DNA from 3 places in the Noviherbaspirillum saxi genome. Region 2 is predicted to be linked to each of the others. Evidence: riboswitches for the same ligand, from Rfam matches in the RefSeq annotation. Region 2 holds a riboswitch; each other region holds the start of a gene.
The links. A riboswitch is a leader RNA that binds a small molecule or an ion and turns the genes downstream of it on or off. The one in region 2 is predicted to bind thiamine pyrophosphate.
Positions count from the first base shown of each region.

Region 1 (6,893 bases), 480 kb from region 2:
GCAATGATCGATATGCCATCGCAGTACAGGAGACAGCACAGCATGATTACCGAGAAAGATCAATCCGGCGGCTTGCAGCACGGCCTCAAGCAACGCCATATGACAATGATTGCGATAGGAGGCGTCATCGGCGCCGGCCTGTTCGTCGGCAGCGGCGTGGTTGCCAAGGCGGCGGGACCCGCGGTCATCTTGTCCTTTTTGCTGACGGGCGGCCTGGTGGTGCTGATCATGCGCATGCTGGGCGAGCTGGCGTCCTCGATGCCGGTCATCGGCTCGTTTTATGAATACGCCAGAGTGGCATTTGAAGACCGGCCCAAGGTATCGCAATTCCTCGGCTTCATGAGCGGCTGGATGTACTGGTACTTCTGGGTGGTGGTGGTCGCCCTGGAAGCCATTGCCGGCGCAAAGCTGATCAATTTCTGGCTGCCTGACCTGGCGCCCTGGACCATCAGCCTCGGCCTGTTGGTGATGATGACCTTCCTCAACATGTTTTCGGTGAAGTCGTTCGGTGAATTCGAATTCTGGTTCGCATCGATCAAGGTCGTGGCCATCATCGTTTTCCTCGGGCTGGCTGCGTTATTCCTGACCGGCATGCTGCCCAACAGCGTACCGGGCCTGGGCCATTTCCTCACCGCCGGCGGCTTCCTGCCCAATGGCTGGGCGCCTGTACTCAGCGGCGCGGTTGCCGCGACGGCCTTCTATTCCGGTGCGGAAATCGTCACCATTGCCGCCGCCGAAACCGCCGATCCGGCAAAGGCGGTTGCACGGGCAACCAATTCGGTAATCTACCGCGTGCTGTTTTTCTATGTGGCGTCGCTGTTCGTCATCGTCTGCATCGTGCCCTGGAATTCCGACGCGATCACCACGCCCTTTGTCAGTGCGCTGGAGACAATGAACATCCCGTATGCGTCGCACATCATGAATGCGATCATCCTGACGGCGGTATTGTCGGCACTCAACTCCAGCCTGTACGCTTCGTCGCGCATGATCTTTGCGCTGACACGCCGCGGCGACGCACCGACCAGCCTCGTCAAGCTCAGCAGAAATGGCGTGCCGGTACGCGCGATCCTGTTCAGCACCTTGTTTGCGTATGCCGCGATCGGCGTCTCCTATGTGTCGGCCGACGTCGTGTTCCCGTTCATCGTCAATTCCTACGGCACGCTGATCCTGTTCGTCTACCTGTTGATCGCCGTTTCGCAATTGCGCATTCGTGCCCGCCTAGAAAGAGAAAGCCCGGAGCGCATCAAGGTCCGCATGTGGCTGTACCCATATCTCACTTACTTCGCCATCGCCGCGATGTTGCTCATCCTCGGCGCGATGAGTGTGTCGCCCGATGCCGAACAACGCCTGTCGTTCTGGTTCGGCTTGGGCAGCGTCGGTGTATTGATGGCGCTCTATGCACTGACGCAAAAGATGCGCAAGATCGATCCCAAGGCCTTTGTCGCCTGTCCGGCTGCGGTCGATCAATCGCAGCTCGGAATCTGAGGCTCCGATAGGCTGCATAAAAAACGGATGGGGTTGGGGCGCGATGCTTGCGCTTCCAACCCCATCCGTTTTTGCCGTGGCAGCATGATCGCTGTGCTTATTCGTAGCCGATACTTTCCGTTGACGCCGCAGTATCGAACAGCGCGACAAAGTCGCGTGCGGCGGCAAGCGGATTCTTGGCCAGATAAATGCTGCTGATGGCCGCGACCATATCCGCACCGGCCACAAGCAGCGGTTGTGCATTTCCCGTCGTCATGCCGCCAATGACCACAAGCGGAAGCCCGATCTGCGCCTTCGCCCGGCTGACGATGCCGGGAGAAGTGGTGCTGGGATATTTCTTCACAAGCGAGGGATAAAAGCCGCCAAACGCCACATAGCTCGCGCCCGCTTGCCGGGCTCGGCAAGCGATGTCAAGGTCGCCATAGCAGGTCGCACCGACGATCTTGTCACTGCCGATGGCCGAGCGGATGGCGGCAATCGGCGTATCGTTGGCGCCGACATGTATGCCATCGGTATCGAGTTCAATGCAGAGTTTGACGAAGTCGTTGACGATGAATGGTCGTGCATAACGGCGGCAAAGCGCTTGCAACTGCGAGGCCTGTTCGTAGCGCAGTGCCGTGTCGGCCGTCTTGTTGCGGTATTGCACGAGAGAGGCGCCGCCGGCCAGCGCCTGTTCGGTGATGTCGAGCAGCTTCGCCGTATCGTGCCAGTCCGGCGTCACAAGATACAAGCCTCTCATGTCGTGCGTCCTTCCATCGGTGATGATGGCGATGCCGCAAAGCGCTTGGGAATGCGTCCGGCCAGATAGGCATCGCGCCCGGCTTCGACAGCGAGCTTCATAGCACGCGCCATGCGGATCGGATCCTTCGCGCCGGCAATTGCGGTGTTCATCAATACGGCGTCGCAACCCAGCTCCATCGCAATGGTTGCATCCGATGCGGTGCCGATGCCTGCGTCGACCAATACGGGGATCTTCGACTGTTCGATGATCAGCGACAGGTTCCACGGATTGAGGATGCCCATGCCGGAGCCGATCAGCGAGGCCAGCGGCATCACCGCGACGCAGCCCAGGCTTTCGAGGAGCCTGGCCTGGATCGGATCGTCGCTGCAATAAGCCATTACATCGAAACCATCCTTGACGAGAATTTCCGCTGCCTTCAGCGTTTCCGGCATGTTCGGGAACAGCGTCTTTTCGTCGCCCAGCACTTCGAGCTTGACGAGCTTGTGGCCGCCCAATAGCTCGCGCGCGAGTTGCAAGGTGTAGACCGCGTCTTTGGCGTTGTAGCAGCCTCCGGTATTGGGAAGGATCGTGTAGCGCGACGGCGGTACGTAATCCAGCAGGTTGGGTTCATCGGCCGCCTGGCCGATGTTGACACGCCGGATCGTGACCGTGACGATCTCGGTGCCGCTCGCTTCGATGGCGGTTCGCGTTTCTTCCAGGTCGCGATACCTGCCGGTGCCAACCAGCAGGCGGGAGCGGTAGGTCTTGCCGGCGATGGTTAGTCCATCGTGGGCCGGGCGGCCTGGAATGTCTTGATCAGGTGTCATGCGTGTCTCCGTTTGAGATAGGATGGTTTTCGGTGCATATCGTTATGTGCGACGCCCTAACCGCCACCGATGGCGTGCACAATCTCGACGCGGTCGCGCGGCTGCAGCAGGTGCTGTTGCCACTGGTAGCGCGGAACGATATGGCGATTGATGGCGACGGCAAGTCCTTTTCCCTGCAAGCCGATAGAGGTGACCAGGTCCTGCACGCTGCACGGAGCCGTGACCGGATGCGCTTTTCCATTCAAGTTGATTTCCATGTCGTGGCCTTTCCGTTTACTGCTTGCGATAGAGTTCGGCGCCGCTCTTGACGAATTCGACCGCCTTGACTTCCATGCCTTTCTTCAGCGCCTGCTCATCCGAAATGCCCTGGCTGGCCGCATAGTCGCGCACATCCTGGGTGATCTTCATCGAGCAGAAATGCGGGCCGCACATCGAACAGAAGTGCGCGACTTTCGCCGAATCCTTGGGCAAGGTCTCGTCATGGAATTCGCGCGCCTTGTCCGGATCGAGACCGATGTTGAACTGGTCTTCCCAGCGGAATTCGAAACGCGCTTTCGACAACGCGTTGTCGCGGATCTGCGCGCCCGGATGCCCCTTCGCAAGATCAGCCGCATGCGCCGCCAGCTTGTAGGTGATGATGCCTTCCTTGACATCGTCCTTGTTGGGCAAGCCCAGGTGTTCCTTCGGTGTGACGTAGCACAGCATCGCGGTACCGTACCAGCCGATCATGGCCGCACCGATGCCGGAGGTGATGTGGTCGTAGCCCGGTGCGATGTCGGTGGTCAGCGGCCCGAGCGTATAGAACGGCGCTTCATGGCACTGCTCCAGCTGCAAGTCCATGTTTTCCTTGATCAGGTGCATCGGCACATGGCCGGGCCCTTCGATCATCACTTGCACATCATGCTTCCAGGCGATCTGCGTGAGTTCGCCCAGCGTCTTCAGTTCGCCCAGCTGCGCTTCGTCGTTGGCATCGTAAATCGAGCCCGGGCGCAAGCCGTCGCCCAGCGAGAACGACACGTCATAGGCTTTCATGATGGCGCAGATATCTTCGAAATGTTCGTACAGGAAGGATTCCTTGTGATGCGCGAGACACCATTTCGCCATGATCGAGCCGCCGCGCGACACGATACCGGTCATGCGCTTGGCCGTCAGCGGCACATATTGCAGCCGCACGCCGGCATGGATCGTGAAGTAGTCGACGCCTTGCTCGGCCTGCTCGATCAGCGTGTCGCGGAAGATTTCCCAGGTCAGGTCTTCGGCCTTGCCATTGACCTTTTCCAGCGCCTGGTAAATCGGCACGGTCCCGATCGGCACCGGTGCATTGCGGATGATCCATTCGCGCGTTTCGTGGATGTGCTTGCCGGTCGACAGGTCCATCACGGTATCGCCGCCCCAGCGGATGGCCCAGGTCATTTTTTCGACTTCTTCGCCGATCGACGAGGTGACGGCGGAGTTGCCGATATTGGCATTGATCTTGACCAGGAAATTGCGGCCGATGATCATCGGTTCGATTTCCGGGTGATTGATGTTGGCGGGAATGATGGCGCGGCCGCAGGCGATTTCGGAGCGCACGAATTCCGGCGTGATCTCGGCAGGAATCGCCGCGCCGAAGCTGTGGCCGGGATGCTGGCGCCCCATCAGGTCGGCCAGTTTTTGTCCCATCGGACCGGAGGCCTTGAGGCCGTCCAGATACTCGCGCCGGCGCAGGTTTTCGCGGATCGCGATGTATTCCATTTCCGGCGTGATGATGCCCTGGCGCGCATAGTGCATCTGGGTCACATTCTTGCCGGCCAGCGCGCGGCGCGGCTTGCGGTGCAAATTGAAGCGCAGCTCGGCCAACTTGGGGTCGTTCAGGCGCTCGACGCCGTAGTGCGAGGTCGGGCCGGGCAATTCTTCGGTATCGTGGCGTTCGGCGATCCAGCCGGCACGCACTGCGGCCAGCCCGGAGCGGATGTCGATCTTGACCGCCGGGTCGCTGTAGGGACCGGAGGTGTCATAGACGGTGATCGGCGGGTTCTTTTCCGCGCCGAACGATGCCGGCGTATCGGCCTGGCTGATTTCGCGCATGGGCACGCGAATATCGGGGCGCGAGCCCTGGACATAAATCTTGCGGGAATTGGGCAGCGGCTGGATGGCGGCTTCGTCGACCGTGGCGGTCGCGGCGAGGAATGGCGGATGGGCGTTCATGTTGCTCCTTTGCTAAAACGATAAAGCGAAGGAGCGGCGGAAGAGTGGGGCGTATTTCCGGTTGCTTCCCTTCGCTGGCATTATCCAGATCAGGTTCAAGGGTATTTCTCACCCGGCGGTAGCCTGTTTCCAGACTTGCCAGGACCCCTAGCTTTGCCGGCATGAGCCGGCGGGTGTTGCTACAACTAAGCAGGTCCGCAGAAATTTTTTGACACGTCGTGTTCAGTACTCCCTTCTCCCGCAAGCGGGAGAAGGAGCGAAATACAAATGCAGCGGGTTTTGTCAAAAAATTTCTGCGAACTTGCTTAACTGGTTCGAGCCATGCTCGTTTGTATCCGCCGTGCGGGCGATACGCGCGGCATGCCCGTAAAAACAAAATCGACTTCGGGCCGACGACCGCTGACGATGTCCGCAATCGCACGCCCCGAGCCGCAGCCCATGGTCCACCCCAGCGTGCCGTGTCCGGTATTGAGGAAGAGGTTTCCGAACTTCGTCTTGCCGATATACGGCACATTCGATGGCGTCAGCGGGCGCAGACCGGACCAGTACACCGGGTTGTCGTAATCGCAGGCATCTGGAAAGAGTTCGCGTACGCGCCGCGTGATCGCGTCGCATCGGGTGTCGTTCAGTTCCCGGGTGTAGCCATTGAGCTCGCAGGTGCCGGCCACGCGAAGCCTGTTCCCGAGCCGCGAAAATACCAGCTTGCATCCATCGTCGGTCAACGACACGGTCGGCGCGGCATTTCCATCGACAATCCGGTAGGTCGCCGAATAGCCCTTGCCGGGATAGATGGGCAAGGCGATACCGAGCGGCTTGAGCAAGGGCGCGGAAAAGCTGCCGGCTGCGACCACATAAGCGTCCGCGCAAAGCAGTTCATGCCGCCCTTGCGCGTCAATGATTTCCACGCCCTTGATCCTTGCACACGTGCCGCCGCCCTCGGCCAGCAGGCGGGTCACCGTCGTGTTGAACCGAAAATCCACGCCGGCCGCCGCCGCCCTGGCTGCCAGCGCCGTGCTGAATTGATGGACATCGCCCGATTCGTCTGTCGCAGTGAAGTCGCCGCCGACGATCTTGTGGCGCAGATGCCTTAGGGCCGGTTCTACGCTCACCACGCCGTCGGCGTCCAGCGAGTTGCGCGGACAACCCAGCTCGCGCATCAGTGCGGCGGCGTGCAGCGACTTGCGGAACTCCCGTTCATCCGTATAGAAATGCAGGATCCCGCGCTGAAGTGCGTCATAGCTTATCCCGGTCTCGGCACGTACCGCGTGCAGCGTCTGGCGGCTGTACTCGGCAATCGCCACGATCTGTCGAATATTGTCGGCCACGCGCCCAGCTGTGCATTCCCGCAGAAAGCGCAGGCACCAGGCCCATTGCTGTCGGTCCCAGCGCAAGCGCAGCAAGAGCGGGGCATCTTCCCGTCCCAGCCATTTGACGATCTTGAGCAATGTTCCCGGATTGGCCCAGGGCTCTGCATGCGACACTGAAATCTGGCCGCCGTTTGCAAAGCTGGTTTCCATCGCGGCACCCGGCTGGCGTTCCAGTACCGTCACCTGGTGCCCGGCCTTGCGCAAGAACCACGCTGACGCCGTACCGACGATGCCGGAACCGAGAACGATGACTTTCATGGAATTCTCCCTGCGCAGTGAATGGCAATCATCGGCCCAGCAGCAGGG
Region 1 is NZ_QYUO01000002.1:910,144-917,036, forward strand. Features, by position in the region: gene D3871_RS19950 (amino acid permease) at 43-1,485, shown strand; gene thiE (thiamine phosphate synthase) at 1,583-2,224, opposite strand; gene D3871_RS19960 (thiazole synthase) at 2,221-3,033, opposite strand; gene thiS (sulfur carrier protein ThiS) at 3,090-3,290, opposite strand; gene thiC (phosphomethylpyrimidine synthase ThiC) at 3,307-5,220, opposite strand; TPP riboswitch at 5,270-5,379, opposite strand; gene D3871_RS19975 (D-amino acid dehydrogenase) at 5,526-6,845, opposite strand; gene D3871_RS19980 (YeiH family protein) at 6,874-6,893, opposite strand, start outside.
Region 1: linked by a shared signal. The riboswitch ahead of thiC (phosphomethylpyrimidine synthase ThiC) and the one ahead of D3871_RS17850 (TonB-dependent siderophore receptor) in region 2 are both predicted to bind thiamine pyrophosphate.

Region 2 (6,893 bases):
ATTGCGTATGCGCAGTTCGGCTGCATAATCGAGACCGACCAGTGTGTCGCTGGGAACAAAATACAAACCATTTTCGTATTGGTAATTCGCCTCGAATTCTCCGGCGAACTCGCATCCCTTGAGAACTGCGAGCCGACGCGCAATTTCCGTGTGAGCAGCAAGTTCATGCGCGGCACATGTTCCCACAAGCTTTTCAGGAAGAATGACTACTGTCGCTGCATTGGCACAGTGTGCGTTTTCCGTATGCACCACATTCGTTCCTTCAACTGCTGCAAGCATCTTTTCCATACTGCCGCCTTTGTTCAAGGGATGATCAATAAGGAATGTGCACGAAATAATTTCCCGATTTGGTTCACGTCTGACGGGCGCGCTGCAGCGTTGCTCGGCGTCGCCATAGCTCGCTATGACTCCTTCTCGCGCCTTGCATCGCATCCCGTCGGACGCGTCCAAATCGATAACTTATTCCGTACACATTCCTAAGCGCTGCAGCCGCTTGCGATTCTGGCGATGCGGCATGCGGGCTCTGTCCAGTTTGAAGCAAGAAGCTTGCCGCCACGAAGGCCATTGCCTTTGACTTGCTAGTTCACCCTGGGCAGCGGAGATGGCGTCGTTACATGGCAGTTCCATGCAAGATACGAAGGAAATGATTCTTGTGCAATGTGACGCGAAGATGACGGCGGCGTGGTGGCGCTTACGTCGGTTTCATCCTCGGCCACCAGAATGGTCTCGACTGAGCCGAAAATCGGACCGGCTTCCGGTTTAGCGGTAAGGAAGGGCTTGAACGGACTCGAGCACACGTTGCGGCATGCCGGCGCCCGCCAACGGATCGCTTGGGTCCGAACCTCAGTTCATAGGCTTCAGGTCACCGGCCAGCGATGACAGCGCGGCCTCGACCGGCACGACCCACGCCGCTCTTCACTTCGTCGAGCACCGCCTGGATCTGTGCAAATTTGACCGGCTTGGCGAATATGCGGTCGAACCCTGCCGCGAGCGCCTGTTCATGGGTCTCGGGCGCATCGTAGCCCGTTACCGCAATCAGCCAAGTCCGGTCGAATTCCGCAAGCGACCGGATTTCTCGCGCGACGTCAAAACCGTTTTTCTCACCCGGCATGGTAAGGTCGCAAAAAATAAGATTGGGCGGATTTTCAAATGCGGCGCGCAACCCGGTATTGGCGTTCCATTCGATCTGAACGGTACAACCGAGCACTTCCAGCAGATCACCGAACAGTCTGGCAAGGTCGCAGTTATCTTCGACAATCAGGGCATGCAAGGGGGAAGTATCTGTAATAGCCATATGGATGAGCAGTATGCCGCTTGCCCGAATGAGAGTAGTGCACGTTGATCCATGTTAAATCATTCAATTGAATCGGGTTTGCTATAGATTAAGAGCGTCTATCAAAATGGGAGCAAGCCGCCCAATGCAGGACGCGGCGTTTTGATTCGATAGAGATGTTCTAGGTTTGGCCGCGCAATTGCAGGCATGGCTTGTTATTTCGGCATGCCAAATGATTCCATGCTTGATCGCTTGCGATAGTTTGGACTCCGTCCCGCATCAATGTCCGAAGGCTTTCGTTTAATATACGAAGCCCTGCGCATGGATATCCCGTCGCGCCGACATGACACCTTGCTGCTGCATTCGCCCCTATGAACGACCCGATCGTATTTTCCATTTTCTCAACCACGCCGCTTGAACTGGTGTCGTTCATGCTTGCAGTCGCGACCGTGGTGCTGGGCATTCGCCAGATTCATTGGGCCTGGCTGTTTGCCATTGCATCTTCGGCAAGCTATGCGGTCGTTTTCTTTCAAGCCCGCCTGTATGGCGACATGGGCCTGCAGTGGGTATTCATTGCCACATCGATGTGGGGTTGGTATCAGTGGCTCGGTGTTCGCGGCGCCGCCGGCGGCTTGCGCGTATCCCGCCTGTCGGCAGCAGGTCGCTACTGGGCGGCGGGCGGCTGGATTGCCGGATTTATTTTGATCGCCCTCTTCCTCAAGTCCTACACCGATACCGACGTTCCCTATATCGACGGGTTCCTGACGGCGGGCAGCCTGGTCGGACAACTGTTGCTGGCGCGGAAAAAGCTGGAAAACTGGCATGTCTGGATAGCGGTGGATGCGCTGTATGTCGGTCTGTATGTCTACAAAAACCTGATCCTGACGGCGGTGCTGTATGCCTTGTTCATCTTGCTGGCAACGATAGGCTTGCGTACCTGGAGAACGATAGTCGCAGGCAGCGGAGCCAATGCATGAATGCGATGCAAAAACCGTGGCGCATTGCCATTCTTGGTGCCGAATCCACCGGCAAGTCCACGCTGGCCGAGGCGCTGGCAACGCATTTCCGCACGCTCTGGGTACCCGAATACCTGCGCGAGTTTGTTGAGCTGCATGGGCGCACTCCATACGAAGAAGAACAACTTGTGATCGCCCGTGTGCAGACTGAGCGCGAAGACGCGGCGGCACTGTCGGCTTCGCGCTTTCTGTTTTGCGATACCACGCCTTTGATGACCAGCCTGTACAGCCGGTTTTATTGGGGCCGTGTCGAGCCGCGGCTGGAACGGATGGCAGCGGACCGGCATTATGATCTTACGTTGGTGACTGCGCCGGATGCGCCATGGGTGGCAGATGGCTTGCAACGTGAATCGGAAGCAGTGCGGCAGCAAATCCATACGCAGCTGCTCGCGAAGCTGGCTGCGCTGAATCTGCCGTACTCATTGGTGAGCGGCACTGAGCCGATGCGGCTGCAGCAAGTCGAGAGCCTGCTGCAGCGTCTGACGCCTGCTTAAAAGTCGAACTGGGCAGACAGCTTGAAGGTGCGGGGAGCGCCCGGAAACAGGTATCCACCCAGGGCTTGGGTGACATCGCGCCAGTAGAACTTGTCGGTCACGTTATCAATGCCGAAGCGCAACGTCGTCGCCGTGCCGCCCACGCGCGTCGCATAGCGCGCTCCGAGGTTGAACAAATGATAGCCGGGGACCGTCACGCTGTTATCGGGATTGAATGCCTTGCTGCCCGCGTAATGCCAGCTGCCATTGAGCATCAACCCCGGCACGGCCGCCAGTGCATAGTCCGCATACACAACCGACTTGAGATTGGGAACATTGGTGACACGCTTGCCATCGAGCGTGGCGGTGCCGGTATTTTGCTGGCGGGTATGCAAGGCGGCGATGCTGGCACCGAGCATCAGATTGCGCGTGGCCTGTCCCTGCAGCGACCACTCGATGCCCTGATGTTCTGCATTGCCGTTACGCACATAGGTAAATCCCGCATCGGTGTACTCCAGCGGTTTGCGGATACGGAACAGTGCGGCAGACATTTGCCAGCCATTGCCGAGAGAAGTCTTGGTACCGAGTTCAAGCTGATACGACTTGCTCGGATCCAGCGCCACATTGGCATTAGTCGTCAATAGTGGTGCAATGCCGCCATGTTCCAAGCCTTGCGCATACGATCCGTACATGGTCCAGCTCGCCTGCGGATTGAACACCAGTGCAAGATTGGGCAAGGTATAACCGCGCTCATGCGCACTGTTGAGGGTGCCAGTCGCATCATACTGATCGCGTTCGATACGCGTGTGACGCACGCCGGCATGCAGCTTGAACTGCGGCGAGAGCGCGATCACATCACGCACGAACAACGAATGCTCGCGCCCGCTGCGACGCAAGCGTATCGGGCCGGTGGTGATGGTCGATGCGGGCACGACGACCGGTGAAAAAATATTGCTGGTGCCATTCGCTGCGGAGCCGAGGCAGTCGAGGGTGCCGTACACGCAGTCGCCGAAGTCGTCGCGGCGACGCAGTGTCGAGACGCCTGCTGCCAGTTCGTGCTGCAGCGCGCCGGTCGCGAATCTTCCTTGCACAATGGCTTGCGACGCGAGCAAGGACTTGCGTTCGTTTTCGCTCTGGTAGTCGTACACATCATAGTCGCCATTGGCGCAGAAGCCCGGAAATAGTCCGCTCGCTGCACAGCCAAACGGGAATGCGGCAAAGTCGTCGCGCCGAAAACCGTGACGGTTGACGGCCACCACCGTGGTCCAGTCGGGCGTGATCTGGTATTCGAATCGCAGCCCGAGATTGGTGCTGTCGGTTTCAACCGGCCGGCTCCATGGCTGGTTGTTCAGCATGGTGCGCGCCGAGATTCCCGTCGGCAGGTCGGTACCATTGATCAGTTGAAAACCGGGGGCGCTTAGCTGCGACTTGTGCTGGTAATCGAAATCGAGTTGCAGCAATGCCTGCGGCGTCAGTCGCCAGTCGAATGCGCCGCTCACGAACTGACGTTCACCGTCGGCGCCGCGCACATAGGAACGCAGCTTTTCGGCGGCTGCATTGATGCGGTAGCCGAAGCGCTTGTCGTCGGAACGACCGCCCAGGTCGAGCGCGCCGTACAGCGTGCCGCGCTCGCGCGCTTCCAGCGTCACCGACCACAGCGTCTCGTTGGTGGGGCGCTTGGTGACATAGTTAAGTATGCCGCCCGGCGTCGCGATCCCGGCCTGCAAGCCGGCCAAGCCTTTCAATATTTCAATGCGCTCCTTGTTCTCGAGCGGGATGGCGGCATCGGCAGCGATTTCCAGGCTGTCTTTGCGATAGCTCGCCGCATTATCGAGAGTAAAGCCGCGGATGGAAAACTGCTCCGCATAGCCGATCGCGTTATAGGCGTCGTTGACGCTGGCATCGAACCGGGTCAGATCGGTGGTCTGGCGTATGGCCTGATCCTGCATTTGCTGGCGCGTGATCACGGTGATCGAAGCGGGCGTCTGCTGCAAGGGTATCTGGCCGAAACTGCCGAATGTCGGGGCTTCGGCGTCGTCGGCGGCAATGCGCGGCGCCGAAACGGAAACGGCAGGCAAAACGGTATCGGACTGCGCCTGTGCGGCGACGGGCAAAACCAATGCCTGTGCAGCGGAAAATGCAAGAAGAAAACGGGTTTTCGGTAGCGGCATGATGGGCTCGGTCACGTAAATGCAGTGCCAGCGACGGAGCAAACAAAGAAGTGCGGCTTTGCGCTTCCCTACGCTGGCGTTATCCAGATCAGGTACGGAGGGTGTCTCTCACCCAAAGACATCGTCTTCAGGACCCCTAGCATGGAACGAATGCTATCACGAAGCTTTCATGTTCATATGCCGCAGGCTGCGGTCAATGACGCCGGTGTGATCAGCGCAGTAGGTTCATTTCAGCCCTTGATCACGCCGAGATCGACCCGACCCTTGCTGGTATAGCGCTGGTCGGCCAGGCTTTGCTGCTCATTCTTCATGCGAATGGCGAGGTCGGTCAATTCGTGGTCGGTCGGTTTTTCCCATCCGTCTTCCCACACCGAATTGCCGAGAAACTTGAGGAAGACCGGCCGCACGATCTGGCTCGAAATCCCTTTCGACTGGAATGCCTTGCGAATCGCGCCACTCGCCGGCAGCGCCTCCTGTTCAAAGCGGGCAATCCATTCGATCTGATCGGCTTCCGGCATTTCCTGGAACATTTCATTCAACAGCGTGCGCTTCATTGCCATGAACTGTTCTATCAGTTTCAAGCGTTCGGCCTTGGTGTCGTAGACCTTGCGTGCGGGCGCTGCGACCGGCTTTTCCGTGCCGAACTGACCGGATTGCAAAATGGCGGTCAGATATTTTTCCGGCGTGCGCACCGGCTCCATGTTCGTACGACGGTGCCGTTCATTCATCACCGTGATCGCATCGTCGACCGCTTTCGCGCCATAGCGCAGCAACAGTTTTTCAGCCCTATCCTGGGGAATGCCGGCACGGATGATGTTGCCGATCGTCTTCAGGTCGACTGGTTCGATCGGCCTTTCCGTCGGTGCGAGCAGCGCTTGCTTGCGTTTGACCTTGAATTGCAAATCCTGCACCGAGCGGCCGCTCTTGTGCTCGATCAGTTCGATGTCGAGATCGGTGACTTCATTGACCTTTTTGACCGCCTTCTTGACGACATCGCGATTAAAGATCTTGTACTCCTGATAAGCGCTTGCCGGGCTGTCAGGCGCGCCGGTCAGCACCGGTCGCCACCATGCCCATGCCTGCCGTGCCGTAAGGCCGCCGGGATTGTCGGCATAACGACAACATATTTCATAGAGGACGAGCGATGCCATCGTGTTCAGCGCGGCCAGCACCTGCAAGGACATTTTTGCAAAGCGCTGGGGATCGAGCAGCTCTTGCTTGATGTTCGGGGCGTAGCTCCATTCGAGCGTCAATTCATTCCCGCGCTGAATCAGGTCCGCATGGGCAATCAGGGCCGAGATACTCCAGCGGGCGCCTTCGCCTGTGGTTGGGGATTGCCATTCGACACCGGTGGTCGCCATCTGGCGAAAATACTGTTTGATGACTTCCGTATTGTTGGAATTGAAGTCGATACCGATAGCAATCTCTGACAGGCGCGCGCGATACCGCTCTTTTTCCACCCCTTGACGCTGGGCGAATTGAAGCATCACGTTGTAGATCTTGCGCGCAGTCACGGTGATGCGTTCGGATTTGGGAACGATCGCCAATGTATTGACCGGTTTGCGCAACAAATAATCATGCTCGGTACTTTTCGTACCGGGTCGGGTTTTCTTTGGCGCTGTGGCGGGCTCCGTCATTGTGCTTCGGGTTCAATTTGTTTACCGAAGTCTATAGTGAGCCGATGTGAAAAGCAAACTCACCTTGGAAATCAACGCCTGTTTTTAAGGTGAGAATAAGTGCACGCCAGCTTAGTGTCGATCCTCCCAAAAGATCTCACCTATTGATGATGGGTTTTTTTCGCTTTGTTTGCCGACGTTTGCGCCATCGCAACCCCATATCCACTCACCACATACCCCAAAGCTTCTCACCAATATCCCCAAATTATTTCACCTTAGCTCCCAAATGTTTTCACCATAGGCCCCAAATGTTCTCACCGAAAATGATCTAAGCCATTGATATT
Region 2 is NZ_QYUO01000002.1:427,476-434,368, reverse strand. Features, by position in the region: gene D3871_RS17870 (DUF3182 family protein) at 1-288, opposite strand, end outside; gene D3871_RS17865 (response regulator) at 863-1,294, opposite strand; gene pnuC (nicotinamide riboside transporter PnuC) at 1,645-2,250, shown strand; gene D3871_RS17855 (AAA family ATPase) at 2,247-2,783, shown strand; gene D3871_RS17850 (TonB-dependent siderophore receptor) at 2,780-4,933, opposite strand; TPP riboswitch at 4,982-5,081, opposite strand; gene D3871_RS17845 (replication initiation protein) at 5,164-6,570, opposite strand.

Region 3 (6,893 bases), on a different contig from region 2:
GGATGCCCATGCCGGAACCGATCAGCGACGCCAGCGGCATCACCGCGACGCAACCGATCTGTTCGAGCATCCTTGCCTGGATAGGATCGTCGCTGCAATAGACCATCACATCGAAGCCATCCTGCACCAGGGTCTCGGCAGCCTTCAGGGTTTCCGGCATGTTGGGAAACAGGGTCTTCTCGTCCCCCAAAACTTCCAGCTTGACCAGCTTGTGGCCGTTCAACAATTCCCGCGCCAGTTGCAAGGTGTAGACCGCATCCTTGGCGTTGTAGCAGCCTGCGGTATTCGGCAGGATGGTATAGCGCGAGGGCGGCACCACATCGAGCAGATTCGGCGCGCTTGGGTCTTGCCCAATGTTGACGCGCCGGATTGCCACAGTAATGATGTCGGCGCCGCTGGCTTCGGTCGCGGCACGGGTTTCTTCCAGGTCGCGGTATTTGCCGCTGCCGACCAGCAGGCGGGAGCCGTAGGTCTTGCCGGCGATGGTGAGCCCCTGATCGCTCTGAGTGATGCTGTTTTGATTGCTCATGAAATCTCCTTAATGCACTGAGTTTTTTTGCCAACTATTCAGAGAAGAATGTGATGGGCACAGTATCCTTGCCATAGCTACGCTCTCCCTCCCCTTCAAGGGCACCCGGCATAGGGGGAGGGCTGGGGTGGGGATGGGTTCAAAACATTCCAAATCATCTGAACCACTGCATCTGTTTCGGTCAACACTTCGTTATTCCAAAATCGCAAGACAGTGAATCCAGCGATAGACAACTTCGCCGAACGAATTTCGTCGTACTGATGGTTCTCCACGTGCTGAGACCCATCGACTTCAATAACAAGCTTCCGTTCCAGACAGACAAAATCCAATACGTAGGTATCGAATGGATGTTGGCGTCGAAATTTGCAGCCCAGTTGTTCTCGACGCAAACGCTGCCACAGCTTTTGTTCGGCGTCGGTCATTGTTTTTCTCAATGACTTTACGGCGGGTCTGACAAATGTGTTTGTTTGTCCTTGCATTACTTACCCCATCCCCACCCTACCCCTCCCCTTGAAAGGGAGGGAACTTCAAGGTCTTGCCAACTTGCAGTTAAAAATCGGCCTCTGAAAGTCTCACTATTCAACCACCACCAATCGCACGCACGATATCGACCCGATCGTTCGGACAAAGCAGCCGTTCAACCCACATCTGCCTCGGCACGACTTCGCGATTGATCGCCACTGCCAGCGACTTGCCAACCAAATCCAGCGAAGCAATTAATCCCTGCACGTTTTCATTGTCGGCAACCGCATGCGGCACACCGTTCAATTCAATCTCCATGGCCCTTACTGCTTGCGATAGATTTCGGCGCCGCTCTTGACGAATTCGACCGCCTTGACTTCCATGCCTTTCTTCAGCGCCTGCTCGTCCGAAATGCCCTGGCTGGCCGCATAGTCGCGCACATCCTGGGTGATCTTCATCGAGCAAAAATGCGGACCGCACATCGAACAGAAATGCGCGACTTTCGCCGAGTCCTTGGGCAAGGTCTCGTCATGGAATTCACGCGCCTTGTCCGGATCGAGACCGATGTTGAACTGGTCTTCCCAGCGGAATTCGAAACGCGCTTTCGACAACGCGTTGTCGCGGATCTGCGCGCCCGGATGCCCCTTCGCAAGATCAGCCGCATGCGCCGCCAGCTTGTAGGTGATGATGCCTTCCTTGACATCGTCCTTGTTGGGCAAGCCCAGGTGTTCCTTCGGTGTGACGTAGCACAGCATCGCGGTACCGTACCAGCCGATCATGGCCGCGCCGATGCCGGAGGTGATGTGGTCGTAGCCCGGTGCGATGTCGGTGGTCAATGGGCCGAGCGTATAGAACGGCGCTTCATGGCACTGCTCCAGCTGCAGGTCCATGTTTTCCTTGATCAGGTGCATCGGCACATGGCCGGGCCCTTCGATCATCACTTGCACATCATGCTTCCAGGCGATCTGCGTGAGTTCGCCCAGCGTCTTCAGTTCGCCCAGCTGCGCTTCGTCGTTGGCATCGTAAATCGAGCCCGGGCGCAAGCCGTCGCCCAGCGAGAACGACACGTCATAGGCTTTCATGATGGCGCAGATATCTTCGAAATGTTCGTACAGGAAGGATTCCTTGTGATGCGCGAGACACCATTTCGCCATGATCGAGCCGCCACGCGACACGATGCCGGTCATGCGCTTGGCCGTCAGCGGCACATATTGCAGCCGCACGCCGGCATGGATCGTGAAGTAGTCGACGCCCTGTTCGGCCTGCTCGATCAGCGTGTCGCGGAAGATTTCCCAGGTCAGGTCTTCGGCCTTGCCATTGACCTTTTCCAGCGCCTGGTAAATCGGCACGGTCCCGATCGGCACCGGCGAATTGCGGATGATCCATTCGCGGGTTTCATGGATGTGCTTGCCGGTCGACAGGTCCATCACGGTATCGCCGCCCCAACGGATGGCCCAGGTCATTTTTTCGACTTCTTCGCCGATCGACGAGGTGACGGCGGAGTTGCCGATATTGGCATTGATCTTGACCAGGAAATTGCGGCCGATGATCATCGGTTCGATTTCCGGGTGATTGATGTTGGCGGGAATGATGGCGCGGCCGCAGGCGATTTCGGAGCGCACGAATTCCGGCGTGATCTCGGCAGGAATCGCCGCGCCAAAGCTGTGGCCGGGATGCTGGCGCCCCATCAGGTCGGCCAGTTTCTGTCCCATCGGACCGGAGGCTTTCAGGCCCTCCAAGTACTCCTTGCGGCGCAGGTTTTCCCGGATCGCGATGTATTCCATTTCCGGCGTGATGATGCCCTGGCGCGCATAGTGCATCTGGGTCACATTCTTGCCAGCCAGCGCGCGGCGCGGCTTGCGGTGCAAATTGAAGCGCAGCTCGGCCAACTTGGGGTCGTTCAGGCGCTCGACGCCGTAGTGCGAGGTCGGGCCGGGCAATTCTTCGGTATCGTGGCGTTCGGCGATCCAGCCGGCACGCACTGCGGCCAGCCCGGAGCGGATGTCGATCTTGACCGCCGGGTCGCTGTAGGGACCGGAGGTGTCATAGACGGTGATCGGCGGGTTCTGTTCCGCGCCGAATGACGCCGGGGTATCGGACTGGCTGATTTCGCGCATCGGCACGCGGATATCGGGGCGCGAACCTTCGACATAAATCTTGCGGGAATTGGGCAGCGGCTGGATGGCGGCTTCGTCGACCGTGGCGGTGGCGGCGAGGAATGGCGGATGGGCGTTCATGTTGCTCCTTTGCTAAAACGATAAAGCGAAGGAGCGGCGGAAGAGTGGTGCGTGTTTCCGGTTGCTTCCCTTCGCTGGCATTATCCAGATCAGGTTCAAGGGTATTTCTCACCCGGCGTGCGCTTGATTCAACAATTTCAAGCGGGCCAGGACCCCTAGCATTGGTCATGTGGCATGACTTCGGCGAATTATACGCGGATCTGCGCGGATGTCAGCCATCGCGTCCTTTATAATGGTTAGTTTCGCAGAAACATAAGTTAAATCATGGAATTAGCCAAGTCTTTCGAGCCCGCCGAGATTGAGAAACACTGGCATACGGAATGGGAAAAGCGCGGATACTACACCGCGACCACCGATGCCGGTAAACCTGCATTCAGCATCCAGCTGCCGCCACCGAATGTCACCGGCACGCTGCATATGGGACATGCGTTCAACCAGACGATCATGGATGGCCTGACCCGTTACTACCGGATGCGCGACCACAATACCGCCTGGATTCCCGGTACCGACCACGCCGGCATCGCGACGCAGATCGTCGTCGAACGCCAACTCGATGCGCAAAAGATTTCACGCCACGACCTCGGCCGCGAGAAGTTCCTGGAAAAGGTGTGGGAGTGGAAAGAGCATTCCGGTTCGACCATCACCGGCCAGATGCGCCGCATGGGCGCATCCACCGACTGGAGCCGCGAATACTTCACGATGGACGAAAAAATGTCCAAGGCCGTGACCGAAGTCTTCGTACGCCTTCACCAGCAGGGGCTGATCTATCGCGGCAAGCGCCTGGTCAACTGGGACCCGAAGCTGCTCACCGCAGTGTCCGACCTCGAAGTGGTATCGGAAGAAGAAGACGGCCACATGTGGCATATCCACTATCCGCTGGCCGATGGCAACGGCCACATCACGGTCGCGACGACTCGTCCGGAAACCATGCTGGGCGACGTCGCGGTTGCGGTGGACCCGACCGACGAACGTTACACCGCGCTGGTCGGCAAGCTGCTGAAGCTGCCGCTGACCGGACGCGAAATTCCAATCATCGCCGACGAGTACGTCGACAAGGAATTCGGCACCGGCTGCGTCAAGATCACGCCGGCGCACGACTTCAACGACTATGCGGTCGGCCAGCGCCACAATCTTGAAAAGATCAGCATCCTCACGCTCGATGCGAAGATCAATGAAAACGGCCCGGCCAAATACCATGGCATGGACCGCTACGATGCGCGCAAGCAGATCGTGACCGACCTTGAGGCCGAAGGCTTGCTCGAACTGGTCAAGCCGCACAAGCTGATGGTCCCGCGCGGCGACCGCACCGGCGTCGTGATCGAGCCGATGCTGACCGACCAGTGGTTTGTCGCGATGAGCAAGCCGGCGCCGGAAGGCACGCACTTCCCCGGCAAGTCGATCGCCGAAGTCGCCCTCGAAAAGGTGTCCGGCGGCGAGATCAAGTTCGTGCCCGAGAACTGGGCCACGACCTACAATCAATGGCTCAACAATATCCAGGACTGGTGCATCTCGCGTCAGCTGTGGTGGGGCCATCAGATCCCGGCATGGTATGACGACGAAGGTAATATCTACGTCGCGCGCAACGAAGAGGAAGCGCAGGCGCAGGCTGGCGGCAAGACGCTGAAACGCGAAAGCGATGTGCTCGACACCTGGTTCTCGTCCGCGCTGGTGCCCTTCTCTTCGCTGGGCTGGCCGGAAGAAACGCCGGATTACAAAATGTTCCTGCCGTCGTCGGTGCTGGTCACCGGCTTCGACATCATCTTCTTCTGGGTTGCGCGCATGGTGATGATGACCACGCACTTCACCGGCAAGGTGCCATTCGATACCGTATACGTGCACGGCCTGGTGCGCGATGCGAGCGGCCAGAAGATGTCCAAGTCCAAGGGCAATACGCTGGACCCGATCGACCTGATCGACGGCATCGATGTCGAAGCGCTGGTTGCCAAGCGTACCACCGGCCTGATGAATCCCAAGCAGGCGGAAAGCATCGCCAAGGCGACGCGCAAGGAATTCCCGAACGGCGTTCCGGCCTTCGGTACCGATGCGCTGCGCTTCACGATGGCAAGCTATGCTTCGCTCGGCCGCAACATCAACTTCGATCTGAATCGCTGCGAAGGCTATCGCAACTTCTGCAACAAGCTGTGGAATGCAACGCGCTTTGTGCTGATGAATACCGAAGGCAAGGATTGCGGCTTCGATGGCGCATCCTGCGGCGAAGGCGGACGCGATTTTTCACAAGCCGATCGCTGGATCGTATCGCTGCTGCAGCGTACCGAAGCCGACGTGGAAAAAGGCTTTGCCGATTACCGCTTCGACAATATCGCTTCCGCGATCTACAAGTTCATCTGGGACGAATACTGCGACTGGTATCTCGAAGTCGCGAAGGTACAAATCCAGAATGGCAATGAAGCCCAGCAGCGCGCAACGCGCCGCACCTTGCTGCGTGTGCTCGAAACCGTGCTGCGCCTGTCGCATCCGGTCATTCCATTCATCACCGAACAGCTGTGGCAAAAGATTGCGCCAATGACCGACCGCCGGCTCGATGCAGCCGGCGAATCGATCATGCTGCAAGCCTACCCGCAGCCGAACGCGGAAAAGATCGATGACAAGGCGGAAACCTGGATGACGCAGCTCAAGGCCATGACGGATGCATGCCGTAATCTGCGCGGAGAAATGCAATTGTCGCCTGCACAGCGCGTCCCGCTGGTTATCGAGGCGAGCGGTGAAGAACAGGCGCATGTGCAATCCTTCGTGCCCTACCTGCAGGCATTGGCGAAGCTGTCCGATGTGCAGGTAGTCAGCACCTTGCCGGAATCGCCGGCGCCGGTCTCGGTAGTCGGTACTGCCAAGCTGATGCTGAAAGTGGAGATCGATGTCGCGGCCGAACGCGAACGCCTGTCGAAAGAGGTCGCGCGACTCGAAGGCGAGATCACCAAGGCCAACGCCAAGCTCGGCAATGAAAGCTTCGTCGCCCGTGCCCCTGCTCAAGTCGTAGCTCAGGAGAAAGAGCGTCTCGTGACCTTTGGAGCCACGCTGGAAAAACTGCGCGAGCAGTTTGAGAAACTGCAAAAAAGCTAAGAATCCCGTACGGGACACTTGGGTCTGTCGCGCTATACCAGCAGCGGCAGCCCCAACGGTACTTCAGGAGACAGGACACTATGATCAGAATAATGATTGGCTACGGCATCGCCATCGCGGCGCTTGCCGGATCTGCCGCGTGGGCGCAGGACGCGTCGCCGGTGGGCTTATGGAAAACCATTGATGACGAGACCGGCAAGCCGAAGTCGCTGGTGCGGATCACCGACAATGGCGGCGAATTGCGCGGCAGGATCGAGAAACTTTTCCCGGAAGCCGGCGCGGAACCCAATCCTAAATGCGACAAATGCGAAGATGCACGCAAAGACCAGCCGATCGTCGGCATGACCATCATCACCGGCATGAAAAAAGACGGCAACGAATACAATGGCGGCCAGATCCTCGATCCTGGCAACGGCAAGGTTTACAAAAGCAAGATGTCGCTCAACGATGGCGGCAAGAAGCTGGATGTGCGCGGCTATATCGGTGTGCCCATGCTGGGCCGGACCCAGACCTGGGTGCGCGCGGAGTAAGCAGAACCGGCAGAAACAAAACCCAAAGGGCGCCCGCATTGCAGGCGCCCTTTGGGT
Region 3 is NZ_QYUO01000001.1:3,045,542-3,052,434, forward strand. Features, by position in the region: gene D3871_RS14365 (thiazole synthase) at 1-529, opposite strand, end outside; gene D3871_RS14370 (endonuclease domain-containing protein) at 625-1,008, opposite strand; gene thiS (sulfur carrier protein ThiS) at 1,109-1,309, opposite strand; gene thiC (phosphomethylpyrimidine synthase ThiC) at 1,315-3,228, opposite strand; TPP riboswitch at 3,278-3,395, opposite strand; gene D3871_RS14385 (valine--tRNA ligase) at 3,493-6,306, shown strand; gene D3871_RS14390 (DUF2147 domain-containing protein) at 6,387-6,836, shown strand.
Region 3: linked by a shared signal. The riboswitch ahead of thiC (phosphomethylpyrimidine synthase ThiC) and the one ahead of D3871_RS17850 (TonB-dependent siderophore receptor) in region 2 are both predicted to bind thiamine pyrophosphate.